2 regions of the Desulfatiferula olefinivorans genome follow, and region 2 is predicted to be linked to the other one. Evidence: riboswitches for the same ligand, from Rfam matches in the RefSeq annotation. Region 2 holds a riboswitch; the other holds the start of a gene.
The links. Region 2 has a riboswitch for cobalamin ahead of tsaA (tRNA (N6-threonylcarbamoyladenosine(37)-N6)-methyltransferase TrmO). Riboswitches for the same ligand answer to the same signal wherever they lie in the genome.
Positions count from the first base shown of each region.

Region 1: linked by a shared signal. The riboswitch ahead of ACYQ11_RS15400 (TonB-dependent receptor plug domain-containing protein) and the one ahead of tsaA (tRNA (N6-threonylcarbamoyladenosine(37)-N6)-methyltransferase TrmO) in region 2 are both predicted to bind cobalamin.

Region 1 covers NZ_BAAHXV010000023.1:68,508-75,495, reverse strand. The annotation lists gene ACYQ11_RS15420 (metallophosphoesterase) at 1-554, shown strand, start outside; gene ACYQ11_RS15415 (TIGR00266 family protein) at 639-1,427, shown strand; gene ACYQ11_RS15410 (hypothetical protein) at 1,611-2,294, shown strand; gene ACYQ11_RS15405 (IMP cyclohydrolase) at 2,291-3,541, shown strand; gene ACYQ11_RS15400 (TonB-dependent receptor plug domain-containing protein) at 3,688-5,628, opposite strand; cobalamin riboswitch at 5,784-5,968, opposite strand; gene ACYQ11_RS15395 (mechanosensitive ion channel family protein) at 6,562-6,988, shown strand, end outside.
Region 2 covers NZ_BAAHXV010000002.1:282,007-288,994, reverse strand. The annotation lists gene ACYQ11_RS02940 (LamG domain-containing protein) at 1-1,984, shown strand, start outside; cobalamin riboswitch at 2,045-2,240, shown strand; gene tsaA (tRNA (N6-threonylcarbamoyladenosine(37)-N6)-methyltransferase TrmO) at 2,375-2,854, shown strand; gene ACYQ11_RS02930 (MotA/TolQ/ExbB proton channel family protein) at 2,864-3,499, shown strand; gene ACYQ11_RS02925 (ExbD/TolR family protein) at 3,496-3,900, shown strand; gene ACYQ11_RS02920 (energy transducer TonB) at 3,897-4,556, shown strand; gene ACYQ11_RS02915 (ABC transporter substrate-binding protein) at 4,556-5,494, shown strand; gene ACYQ11_RS02910 (FecCD family ABC transporter permease) at 5,491-6,498, shown strand; gene ACYQ11_RS02905 (ABC transporter ATP-binding protein) at 6,495-6,988, shown strand, end outside.

The sequences.
Region 1 (6,988 bases), on a different contig from region 2:
GGGAAGCCGTTCCCGAAACGATGATTCCGGTGATGAAACGGCTGGGGGCGCCTTACGGCGTCTGGGCGGTGCGGGGGAACCATGACAGCCCGCGTCCTGGCCGTCCGGATGTTACCTTGGCGATTTTGTCCGGCGCGGGGATTCCCCTTCTTGAGAACCGGGCGGTCCTGGCGGCAGACGGATGGGTGATGGCCGGCGTGGATGATCTGACCACGGCGCGCCGTCGAACGCCGGGCCGGGAAACGTCGCTGCTTGACACGGCTCTGAACGGACGCCCACCGGGAACAACGGTGTTTTTATCGCATACCCCGTGGCTGGTCGACCGTGCCGCCGAGTCGGGGGTGGATCTGATGATTTCCGGCCACACCCATCAGGGCCAGATCTGGCCCTTCACCTGTCTGGTGCGCATGGTCTACCCCTATGTGGGAGGCCGTTACACCATCGGCGATATGACGCTCATTGTCTGCCGGGGCACGGGAACCTGGGGGCCCCGCATGCGACTCTCCCGTCCGGGGGAAATCTCGCTGATCCGATTGAACCGAGTCGCGAATTGATTCTTCTCGCTTTCCGGTGAATCTGGTATGAACGGATAAACACCAAAAAAAACGGACAACCCATAATCAAAGGAGACGTAAGCCATGCAATGTCATGAGGTGGACTATCGAATCATCGGTGATGATATGCAGATCGTGGAAGTGGAACTCGATCCGGGAGAAACCGTGGTGGCCGAAGCCGGGGCCATGAACTACATGGAGGACGGCATCGGGTTCGAGGCCCGCATGGGTGACGGCTCCGAGGCCGGGGGCGGGTTGTTCGGCAAGCTGATGAACGTGGGCAAACGGGTTTTGACCGGTGAGTCGATTTTCATGACCCACTTCACCAACAACGGCATGGGCAAAAAATCCGTGGCCTTTGCCGCCCCCTATCCCGGGAAGATCATTCCCGTGAACATGGCCGAGCTGGACGGGGAACTGCTCTGCCAGAAAGACGCCTTTCTGTGCGCGGCCTACGGCACGAAAATCGGCATCGCCTTTACCAAACGGCTCGGCGCGGGGTTTTTCGGCGGTGAGGGATTTATCCTCCAGAAGCTTGCCGGTGACGGCATGGCCTTTATCCATGTGGGCGGCACCGTGGTCGAAAAACACCTGAACAACGAAATCCTGCGGGTGGACACGGGCTGCATCGCGGCGTTCACCTCGGGCATCGATTACGATATCCAGCGGGCCGGAAACCTGAAATCGATGTTTTTCGGCGGGGAAGGACTGTTCCTGGCCACCCTCCGGGGCACGGGCACCGTCTACCTCCAGAGCCTGCCCTTTTCACGGATGGCCGACCGCATTCTCCAGCACGCCCCCTCGGCGGGCGGCAGCAGCCGGGGCGAAGGCTCGGTACTGGGCGGCCTGGGACGCCTGATCGATGGGGATTGATCGGATTGTCCGGTTTTATTGCGGCGGCCCTTCCGGGGGACCGGATTTTGAAAATCCGGACAAATGGGTTTTGGCGTTTGAAAAGAACAGACGTTTTGCTTTGATGCCTTTTTGATGTCTTGACGAAGCGGCGGCTGTGTTTTAGGATGCGCTTTTTTTGATTCTAAATGACGGGACATGATTATGACAACCAATCGCGTGGAACATATTGATGATCGGGTGAAAATAAAGACCGTGCTGATCAGCGTGTCGGACAAGACCGGCCTCGAAACGCTGGTGCCGGGACTGATCCGGGTAAATCCCGAGGTTCGGATTCTGTCGACGGGCGGGACCTTCGGGAAAATCAGGGAGATCCTCGGGGATCAGGCGGACCGCCTTCTGACCCAGGTGTCCGATTATACCGGCCAGCCCGAAACCCAGGGCGGTCTGGTCAAAACCCTGGATTTCAAGATCTATCTGGGCCTTCTGACCGAGACCTACAACGCCGACCACCAGGACGACCTCAAACGCACGGGGGCTCTGCCCATCGACATGGTGGTGGTGAACCTCTATCCATTCAAGGACACGGTGGCGAGCCCCGATGTGACCCCGGAAGCGGCCCGGAGCAACATCGACATCGGCGGGCCCACCATGGTGCGGGCATCGGCCAAGAATTTCATCCGGGTGGCCTCGGTGGTCGATCCCTCGGATTATCCGGCGGTTTTGGCCGCCCTCGAAGCCCAAGAGGGATGCACCACTCTTGCCCTGCGTTTCGAGCTGGCCCGAAAAGCCTTCGCCCATACGGCCGATTACGACCGGGCCATTTCCGACTATCTGGCCGAACGGCAGATTGACGACATCGCCGCCTGCTACAGGAGTTCTTTATGACCGACCATCTCAAAGACATGTACAAAACCATCATGGACGACCATTTCACCCCGGCTATGGAACTGTCCTTCGTGGACGGCGACAAACGCCAGACCCTGTACTATGAAAAGGTGGCCTGGACCATCGATCAGGTCAGAAAGGGTCTGCGTTACGGGGAAAACCCCGGCCAGGAAGCGGCCCTTTACAAACTGGTCAACGGGAATTTGGTCATCGGAGATGTAAAAACCATTCAGCCGGGCCGGTATCTGGCCTCGGATGTGGAACTATTGCAGTCGGGCAAGCATCCGGGCAAGACCAACCTGACCGATACGGACAACGCCCTCAATATTCTGCGTTATTTTACCGACCGGCCCACGGCGGTGATCGTCAAGCACAACAATCCCTGCGGTGTGGCCCGCCGGGATTCCCTTGCGGCGGCCTATGAGGCGGCCTACATGGCAGACCGGGTGGCGGCCTTCGGCGGATGCATCGCCCTTAACCGCGCCATTGATCTTGCCACGGCCGAAGCGATTTCCAACCAGTACGCCGAGGTGGTGGTGGCACCGGATTTTGAAGAAGGGGTCATGGACCTGTTCGCCAAAAAGAAAAACCTCCGGGTGATCCGTATCGGAAACATCCACAAGCTCCAGAGCTTCGTGGGCGAGCGGGTGGTGGATCTGAAGAGCCTCATCGATGGTGGCATCGTGGCCCAGCTTTCCTTCGTGCCCGAAGCCCGGACCCGAAATGATCTGATTTTGGCCCATTGTGACTACAAGGGGAAAACGTACACCATCAACCGCAAACCCACCGACGCCGAATACGAGGACATGCTGTTCGGCTGGCTGGTGGAATCCGGCATCACGTCCAATTCGGTGATCTATGTGAAGGACCAGGTGACCGTGGGCATCGGAACCGGTGAGCAGGATCGGGTGGGCGTCGCGGAAATTGCCGTGGACAAGGCCTACCGCAAGCTGTCCGACCGGTATGCCTATGAATCGTATGACATGGCCTACCATGACCTGTCCGATCCCGAGAAAAAAGCCCTGATCGACGAGCGCGTGGCCCGGGAAAAGGGCGGGCTCATCGGTTCCTCCATGGTCAGCGACGCCTTTTTTCCCTTCCGGGACGGGGTCGATGTGGGCCTGCGCCAGGGCGTGTCCGCCGTGATCCATTCCGGCGGTTCCCTGAACGATTACCAGAGCATCGAGGCCTGCAACGAGGTGGGTGCCACCATGGTGTTTACCGGTCAGAGAAGTTTCAAGCACTGATCCGTCGGGCCGACGCTTTGGGGTGGACATGGTGGACAGCGTGGACGAAGTGGACGCGGTGGACGGGTGACGCAGAGGGCGGGGGCGGTGAAAATAAATGGGCGCACGGTGTGCGCCCATTTGCTTTCAAGCTCGCAGGGACTGCATCAGTAGGTGTATTTAAGGGAAATATAAAGGGCCCGCCCGGGCATGGGGTAACCCTGGACCGCCGCGTAGTTCTGGTTGAACAGGTTCTGGATGTCGCCCTTGATTGAGAGTTTGCCCCGGCTGCCCCAGTCCAGAAGATCCTTGGCGATGGACAGGTCGGCCACGGCGTAGCTGTCCAGGGTCGTGTCGCCGGTGCCGTTGTAGTCGTTGATGTCCTGCTCGCTGAAATAGGACACGTTGAGGCGGCTCGAAAAGTCCGATTCAGGATGGATGTACTCGATACCCCCGGCCAGGGTCCATTCGGAAGTGTACTGAAGATCCCGGTCGTTCTGCTCGTCGGTGTAGTCGGTCAGAAAGGTGAGGGACATAAACGGGCGTAAGGCGGATTCGAGAGCGAAGGTTTCCCCCAGGTCCCAGGACAGGTTGGCTTCCAGGCCCGAGAGGGTGGCTCCCTCCAGGTTGGCATAGGTGTACTGACCGGGCAGACTCTCCTCGTAGGTGATGTAGTCGTCGAAGGTCGAATAGAAATAGGTGGCACCGGCGGACACGGGGCCGCGTTTCACGTCGAAACCCGCTTCCCAGGTCCGGCTTTTTTCCGGCGACAGATCCGGGTTGCCGGACCAGATGCCCCAGGCTCCGTAATCCCTGTACATGTAAAGTTCTTCGGTGGTGGGCATGCGGAAGGATTCGGCTACGTTGAATCGAGTCACCAGGGTCTTCCCGATTTTGTACGAAGCGCCCGCGCTGGAGGACCAGTTGGTGTCGTCAACGCTTTGACCCCCATCGTCTTCGACCTCGTATTGGTCGTAACGCCCGCCCACAGACAGAATCAGCCGGTCGTCAAGGAGGCTTTTCTTGGCCATCACAAAGGCGGCGGGGTTGTCGTAGGTGTTGTCGCCTGTGTCGTAAATCGACCGGACCTCGTAATTGACCCAGTCAATCCCCAGGGTCAGGTGATCGTTCGCCCGGCTCGCCGTCACCTGGGCCTGGGCCCCTTTCTGATCGGATCTGAGATAATAGTCGGGAACGCTGCCGCTGACGTTGGGATCGTAATCCGTCCGCCGGGTTTTTCCCTCAAACAGGCGGACCTGCCAGGACAGGGCCTCGCTTGCAAGACGTCCCTGGTAGTTCAGATCCATCGTGGTGTGCTCCGAATCCTTGTAATTGTTCGGGTCGTTGTTTACGAAGTCATCGGGCAGTCCGATGCCTTCGCCGTCAAATCCGGTGTAGGTAAACGATACCCGGTGACCGGGCAGAAAGGTCCAGCCCAGTCCGGCTGAGATCCGGTCCTCCCGGTCGACGCCGGTGTTGTTGTACAGGATGTTTTTGGAGGTGGTGTAGGCTTCCTGGCTTTCCCGGGAGGCGGAAAAGGAAAGATCCACCGGACCCATGCTGCCCGATCCGCCAAAGCCGGTCTTCTGATACTCAAAACTGCCCAGGGTTTCCTCAACAAAGAGGGTGGGACGGCCGCTGCCTTTTTTCGTGATCACGTTGATCACCCCGCCCATGGCCGAGGACCCGTACTGCACCGATCCGGGGCCCCGGATGATCTCGATGCGCTCCACATTGTCGATCAGGAGCTGGGACACATTGCCGTTCCCGGCCCGTCTGCCGTCAATGAGAATCAGCACATGACCGGCCAGGTCGTTGCCGTGGGTTTCGGTTCGAAACCCGCGAACCGAAACGGCCGTCAGGCTACCGGGATATTTCCGGATGGGAAATCCCTGCTCGCTGAGCAGCTGCCCCAGATCACGGGCTGCGGTTTTTTTGATGTCTTCCCCGGTGATCACCGTGATGTTGGTGGTCACATCGGCTTTTTTTTCCTCGATCCGGCCTGCCGTGACCACGACCTGATCCATTTCGTGAACGGCATCGTCTCCGAAGGCGGGAGTCCCTGTGGCGATCAGCACAAGCCCCACCAGCAACCATTTTCTGTTCATCTTTTTTCTCTCTCCTGTAGTGATAATGAAACAATAGTGCGACAGATTGAGGACACCACGGACGAGGCAAAAAAAAAGGCCGATATGAAAACATATCGACCCGGGAATCCCTTTTTTACCCTGAGATCACATGGAACCTTCCTCTTGCCGCGAGGTTAAGGTTCGTCGTCCAGGCAGGTCTTCTGACTTCCGGTTCATCCTACTTGCAGCGCCTTCCCGACCTTTAACGATCAGTGGCATCGTGCTGCGTTCGTCCCGGTCACAGCGGCGGGCCCGTTCCCGTTTTTCACGGAATTCCCTGTTCGGCTTCGATGGAAGCACCTGGACAACAATGCCTATGGTGTTAAACCGGATCTCTGCTTTTTGTCAATGAGAATCTCAGATCAATCACTTTCATCAACCACCCGTTCGCTTCACGCATGACACCCCAGGGCAAACGCAAGTATGATCTATTTCCTGCGGGACGGCTTCATGCCGTTCACGTTTACGGTCACGAGCACGAGCACGTGCACGATGGTGGCCGGCGACACGTTGACCGCCGCCGTCAGATGATTCAACTGGCGTGGGACGAGCCGGTCGAGCCGGTCTCGCCCTGTCGTGCTCGTGCTCGTGAACGTGAACATGCACGTGAACGAATGTTACATGCGATTGCCCTGGCACGCATGACACCCGGGCTTGCCACAACGGGCATGGCGTGGTAGGTTAAGTAACCTGTGTATTCAGTCATTCATTACAAAATATCATTAACTTAGGGTTTGATGGGCACGCGTTGCTTCGCCCATCCTACATCGTGTCGCCCATAGGATGGGCAAAGCAACGCGTGCCCGTCAGCGAGACAACGAGAATGTTTTTTAAGTTAACGGCATCGAAGCTTCTTCCGGCAATGTAAAGACGCATTGCCCGCCGTCCTGTGACCCGATAGGGGATCGTTTGATGATACGCCGATGTGTTTTTTCAGCGCTGTTGATCGTTATGCTCCTTTGCCGCGTTGCCGTGACGGCAGCGGTCGATCCCGTTTCCGAAGAGCCTTCGGGCCGGACCGAAATCTCGGTTGTGGATGCCGGTGCGAGTGCCGACGCGGAGACCGTCCCATCGGAGTCCGCCGCCAAATCGGGGCTTCCCGAGGCCCTTGCGCAAACCAAGCCGAAGGTGGAATGGTCCCTGAGCGCCGCCAAGCTGCTCTGGTCCGTGGTGGTGATTGTTCTGGCTTACTACGTCATCGCCTTTGTTTCGCGCATTCTGGAGCGTATCGCGGAACGATGGGTCAATCTCCGGCTTGCGGTCATGCGCCTTATTCCCTTTATCCGGGTACTGGGTTGGACCGGGGTGATGTACGTGATCGTGGCCGGTATCCTTGCTC
Region 2 (6,988 bases):
CGGTCCTGCCGACACGTCGCCCGAGGGCAATACGGCGATTGTTTTCGATGCCGTCCTCACCGAAGATCGTTACGGACGGCCCGATTCGGCCTATATTTTCTATGGGCGCTCCCATCGCATCGATATTCCCCGAACGTTGGCCAACACCTTTACAAACGGCAGCTTCACCGTGTCGTTCTGGGTGAAAACCCAGGACAGGGACGGGGGGATGAAGGGCCTGGTCTCAAACGAACGCTCTTCCTCGCCGTCCTTCTGGGCCTTCAATCTGATCGATGCGAACCGGATGGCCTTTCGCCTGCGAAACCAGGAGGGTCAGACCGTTTCCATCGCCGCGCCCATCACCGACGGCGCCTGGCATCAGGTCACCGGGGTGAGAAACGCCCAGGACAACACGATCAGCCTTTACGTGGACGGCCGGTTGATCGAAACGGCAACCGGGGTCAGCGGCACCGTGGACGCCGGGGGGAAGATTTCCGTGGGGGATCAGAAGAATCTGATGTTCGTGGGACGGATCGACGATATCCGCCTGTGGAACCAGGCCCTGGACAGCGCGGTTCTGGCACGGATTCACGCCCCGGAGGCCGTGGAACCTTATGAAATCCTCGATGAGGCTGAATTGCCCGGCATGCCCGAGCCGGTGGCCCGCTATCTGTGTGACGGCAACGCCGAGGACAGTTCGGGACGGGGAAATCACGGCGTCGTGAGCGGTGCGGAGCTGATCGAGGATCGGGTGGGCAATCCGGAACGGGCCTATCTGTTTTACAATCGCCCCCACAAAATCAAAATTCCCAGAACGGATGCCGTGACTTTTGCGTCGGGCAGTTTCACGGCCTCGTTCTGGGTCCGTCCCGCCGATGAGCCGGTCGGAGTGGTGGAGCTTTTGAGCAATGCCGCGGGCGGCACACCGTTCTGGGCCTTCCGTTACACCCATGAGGGCCGGGTTAATTTCTATCTCCGGAACCAGGAAGGGGACGCTTCGTCTCTTCAGGCACCCCTCAGCCCCGGGGCCTGGCATCATGTCATGGGAACGCGAAACGCGGCGACCCGCACCATGACCCTGTTCGTCGACGGTCTGCCGGTTCATACCGGCCCCGCCGTGTCCGGCAGCGTGGACAGCCTGGGGCCGATTTACGCCGGGGATCACGGGAACCTCCTGTTTGTCGGGCGCATGGACGAGATCACGCTGTGGGATCGCGCCATGAGCGATGATAACATGGCGGCCTTTCATCAGGAAAGCCTTCAGCTCGTTCAGACCGCCTCCCTCTCCCCGGACGAGGACAGCAGGCAGGAGCCGGTGGGTGTGTATCATTTTGACGGCGATGCGACCGATTCATCGTCTGAACAGAACCATGCCGTCGTCTATGGCGCCGCATTGTCCCAGGACCGTTTCGGGAACGACAACCGGGCTTACTGCTTTTACAACCGAAGCGATCGGATCAAAATTCCGCTGACGGCCACCAACACGTTTTCCCGGGGGTCCTTTTCCGTGGCCTGCCGTGTCAAGATCAATGAACCGGCCCAGGGCATTCGTCAGGGGCTGGTGACCAATGCCGGTTCACCTTATCAGAAGTGGGGGCTCTTTTACGGCAGTGATCAGGTGACCTTTTTCATCGGAGACAAGGAAAAACAAACCACCTTTCTCGCCCATCCTGTTAATGTGGGTGTCTGGTACGATATTCTTGCCGTCAGGGACGCCGGGGAAAACACCATCCGTCTCTATGTGAACGGCAATCGCGTGGGACAACGGACCGGTCTGTCGGGGGACGTAAACAGTGGCGACTACATCTGTGTCGGCGACGGCGGAAACCTCCTGTTCCGGGGCTGCATCGACGAGGTGACGCTCTGGAGACGGGCGCTTTCCGATCAGGAAGTTCACGATATGACGACCGTCGACCCCGTGAAGCCCCTCCATGTGCCGGTGGGACCTGCGATACTCGAGGGAAGGAAAACCCTGAACAAGGGGCACCTGCTCCCGAAGAAATGATCGTGCCGCTGACGGGGCCGGCCGGAAAAACATATTGACATCGGATGGGCCATGGGGTAGCACAAACAGACATGTTCAGGTGCCGAAAGGCTTAATCGGGAATCCCGTGAAAATCGGGAGCGGGCCCGCCGCTGTAATCCTCTTGTCTTTTTTGTGAAAGAAACGTTTCGGCCATCAATGCCACTGATCGCACGAATTGGGAAGGCGGCTGAAAGGGGAGGAGAGTCAGAAGACCTGCCTGAATGGACGCACCGGGTCCTTCGAGGACGGAAGGCCGGTTAAAGCGGATCTTATGGATGAACAGGGATATCCCCGGATCGCGGCATCACGTCGGTCCGGGGTTTTTTATTTCGGGGGATAAGGCCACGGGGCGTGGCCCATGGAGGTACTATGGTCGAACTGCATCCCATCGGGGTGATCCGTACACCGTTTCAGAACAGGGAAGGCATGCCCATTCAGCCCACCGGGGCCGAACAGACCCGGGGCACCGTCGAGCTGATGCCTCAGTATGTCGAAGGCCTTAACGATCTTGACGGGTTTTCCCATATCATCCTTTTGTATCAGTTCCATTTGTCGGATACCTTCACGCTGACCGTGACGCCTTTCATGGATACGACGCCCCGGGGGCTGTTCGCAACCCGGGCGCCGCGACGCCCCAATCCCATCGGATTGTCCATCGTCCGGCTGACCGGCGTACGGGGCCCGGTTCTGGACGTGGAAGGCATCGATGTGGTCGATAAAACGCCGCTTCTGGATATCAAACCCTATGTTCCGGTATTCGACCTACCCCGCGGCGAGGTAAGATCGGGCTGGGTGGCGGCGTCCACGGGGGATGTTCAAACGCGTCGGGCGGACAATCGGTTTATATAAGGACAGGCCATGCTGATCGAGATGCTCAAAAACGGGGGGCCGGTGATGGTCCCCCTTCTGATCTGTTCCCTGGTTTCGGTGACCGTGATCATCGAGCGGCTGATTTTCTGGGCAAGGCTCCATGGCGGCATGAACAAGGAACAGGTGTTCGAGGTTCTGGAACGCGTCAGGCAGGCGGACTGGGACGGTGTCCGGGCCATCTGTGCCGGGCGAAGCAACTACATGATCCGGATTCTGGCCGCCGGTATTCTGCATCGGGATTTTTCCATGCAAAAGGCCATGGAGGCGGCGGCGGCCGATGAAGTGAAGAGAATGAACCGCTACATGGGGGTTCTCGATACCATGATCACCGTGGCCCCTCTTTTGGGCATTCTGGGAACGGTGACGGGCATCATCGTGTCCTTCGATGTGCTTGGGCAATCGGGCATCGGTGATCCCCGGGCCGTGACCTCCGGCATCGCCGAGGCGCTTCTCACCACGGCGGCCGGGTTGACGATTTCCATTTTCACGGTGTTTCCCTATAATTTTTTCCACGCGAAAATCGAAAATGCGGCGTTGTTCATCGAAAAATACGCCACCAGCCTGGAAATCGTCTGGGAAAAACAAAACGTGCCGACCGACGGGGGGAGCGGTGCCCAGCGATGAAGGTTTTTCGCCCGCGCAAAAAAATCAGACTGGACATGCTGCCCATGATCGATGTGGTGTTTCTGCTTCTTGTCTTTTTTATCTATGCCATGATGTCCATGGCCGTGCACCACGGGGTGCCCGTGGACTTGCCCAGCGGGAACCATCTGGAGACGAGCCGGGATAACCTGGTCTCCCTGACCCTGAAGAACAACGGCAATATTTATGTGGACAAGGAGCCCGTTGACAAAACCCGTCTGGCCGAGGAACTCGGGCGGCGTATCGCAAGGCCGGAAGAAGCCGGAGTTCTGATTTTCGGGGATCGGGAGATATCCTACCAGATGCTGTTCGAGGTGATCGACACGGTACGGGGGCTGGGTGTTTCCCGGCTGTCCCTTCAGGCGGAGGTTCCGGGGCCATGAAACGACTGATCGTTCCGGCCGCTGTGTCGCTTTTGCTTCATGGCATTCTCTGCGCCGCATCGGTGGATCATCTGATCCGTCCGGTAGTTGAAACCCCAAAGGTCCGGGTGATGAGCATGGATCTTTGCCTGATCGAGGCCCCGGTCACAACCGATCCGCCTCCGGTTGTCCCAAAACCCCCTGAGCCGTTGAAGAAAAAGACGTCTCCCCCAAAAACGGTGAAACGTCCGGCACCGGTTCCGGAAAATCAAACGGTTCCTGCGGTAGAACCGGCCCCTATGCCGGAAACGGCGTCGGCAGCGGACACGGTCCCGGATGATCCTGCCCGGGAGACCCAGGCCGTAAGGGAGGAGCCCCACCCGTTTCAGGCACGGGTCCGAGAGGCGTTTCCCCTGTATCAGGACAATCCGCCGCCCGATTATCCCGCCCTGGCCCGCAAGCGGAACTGGGAAGGCCGGGTGGAACTCGACGTGCTGGTGGGACGGGACGGCCATGTGAAGGATGTGAGGGTCGATCGGTCCAGCGGTTTTTCCCTGCTGGACCGATCGGCTTTGAAAAGCGTGTCGCGGTGGCGTTTCGAACCGGGTCTTCGCGGTGACGAGCATCTGGAAATGTGGGTCAAGGTTCCCGTTGTCTTTCAGTTGGAGGGGGCCTGATGACGAACAACGCATCGAGGCTGACCTTCGTGCGCGTTTTCACGCTTTGCCTGCTTCTGTCGGTCTGTGCGGTTAAGGCAACCGCCGCGTTGACCGAGCATGTGGATCAGCTGGGCCGGCGCTGTCTGATTCCGGATGCACCGAAACGTGTGATATCCCTGGCACCGAGTATCACGGAAATCGTCTGTGCCTTAGGCCGGGAGTCTCTGCTAACAGGGGTGACCCGTTTCAGCGACTATCCGCCGTCCATCCGCGACCTGCCCAAGGTGGGATCCTATATCCGTCTGGATCTGGAACGGATCGTCAGTCTTTCTCCGGATCTTTGCATCGGCATCAAGGACGGCAACCCCAAGGAAACGGTGCTTCGCCTTGAGGCCATGGGCATTCCTGTCTTCGTGGTCGATCCCCATGATCTGAACTCGGTGATCGGCGCCCTGACCGATATCGGCAAGGTGCTGGGCGCAGAGGAACGTGCGGCCCGGCTGGTCCGGGACTTTTCCGATCGCATCCGGCACGTCAAAGCCTTTACGGACCGTTTAAAGCACCGGCCCCGGGTCTTTTTCCAGATCGGGGTGGCCCCCATTGTCAGCGTGGGCCGGGGAACCTTTCTGGATGAACTGATCCGCCTGTCCGGGGCCGACAACATCGCGGGCATCACGCCGGGTTATCCGCGTTTTTCCATCGAGGAGGTGCTTCATCTGAACCCCGACGTGATCATCATCACCTCCATGGCCCGGGGTCAGGTTTTCGAAGAGGTCAAAAAACAGTGGTCTTCCTGGCCGGATCTGGCCGCGGTCAGGCAGAACCGGGTCCATATCGTGGATTCCGATGTGCTTGACCGGCCCACACCCAGGCTGGTTTCGGGTCTTGAAATGCTGACGGCGCTGATTCATCCGGCCTTTGTGCCCCTTTCAACCCCTTTCGAGGCATCGCCGTGAAGCTGTCCGTAAACCAGACCCTGATGTTCGTGATCCCGACTCTTTGTGTCATGTTGGTCCTTGCCGTGATTCTTGGTCTGTCCACGGGATCGTCGGCCATTCATCTTGGTGATCTGATTCAGGTCCTCCGTGGCGAGGGAAGTGCCATGATGGAGTCCATCCTCTGGCGGATTCGACTGCCCCGGGTGCTGATGGCGGCCCTTTCCGGGGCCGTTCTGTCCCTGGGCGGCCTGGTGTTCCAGGCCCTGCTTCGGAATCCTCTGGCCGAACCCTATATCCTGGGTGTGTCGGGGGGCTCGGCCATCGGTGCGATTATCGGTATCATGATCGGCCTGTCCCGGTTCCCCGGCGTGGGTCTTACCGCCTTTTTCGGCAGCATGATCACCCTGACTCTGGTGGTGCTGATGGCGTCCCGGAAAAACGCTCTGAAAAAAGAATCGGTGATATTATCGGGGGTCATGGTCAACGCCTTCTGTTCGGCCCTGATCATGTTTCTGATTTCCCTGACTCAGGACAGCAAGATCCACACCATCATGTTCTGGCTGATGGGGGACCTGTCCTCGGCGGATATGACCCAGACGGGCATCCTGGCCGTCAGCGTGCTGCCTTGTTTCGTTCTGATCTTTCTTTTCGCCCATACGCTGAACCTTTTGCTTCTGGGGGATGAAACGGCCATGTCTCTGGGCGTCAATGTTCAGTTGGTGGGTCTGGTTCTTCTGGTCACCACCTCCTTCATGGTCAGCGCCACGGTGTGCCAGGGCGGTCTTCTGGGCTTCGTCGGGCTGGTGATTCCTCATATTTTCAGAATGATGCTGGGCCCGGATCATCGGATACTCGTGCCGTCGTGCCTGCTGGGCGGGGCGGCCTACCTGGTGGTCTGCGATCTTCTGGCCCGGGTACTGCCCGATCAGGGAGAAATGCCCGTGGGGGTGATCACCGCCATGATCGGTGCGCCTGTGTTCATCGTGCTCCTGAAAAAACAAAAGGGGAACGGGCTGTCATGACGATATCGCGACCGGTGGCGATATGTGCCGAAGGACTGCGCTTTTCATTCGGAGGCAGGCCCGTCATCGATGATCTTTCCCTTGCCGTTAAACAGGGTGAGTGCTTTATGATCATCGGTCCCAACGGAGCGGGGAAAAGTACCCTGCTCAGGGGTTTGGCGGGGATTGAAAAAGAAAAGACCGGGTCTGTTTATCTTGAGGGGCGTCCGATGGGCCGGTATTCCCGCCGGGAACTGGCCCGGAAAATCGCCTTTGTCCCCCAGCTCACGGCAACGGATTTTCCCTTTACCGTTCGGGAAGTGGTGATGAGCGGCCGGGCTCCCCACCAGGGCCTGCTGGGCATGGAAACACGGCGGGATTGTGCCGTGGTTGACGAAGCCATGGGGTTTACCGATGTGGGCCATCTGGCCGGCCAGCCCGTCTGCTGCCTAAGCGGCGGAGAGCGGCAGCGGGTCTTCATCGCTTCGGCCATCTGCCAGGAGCCGTCCGT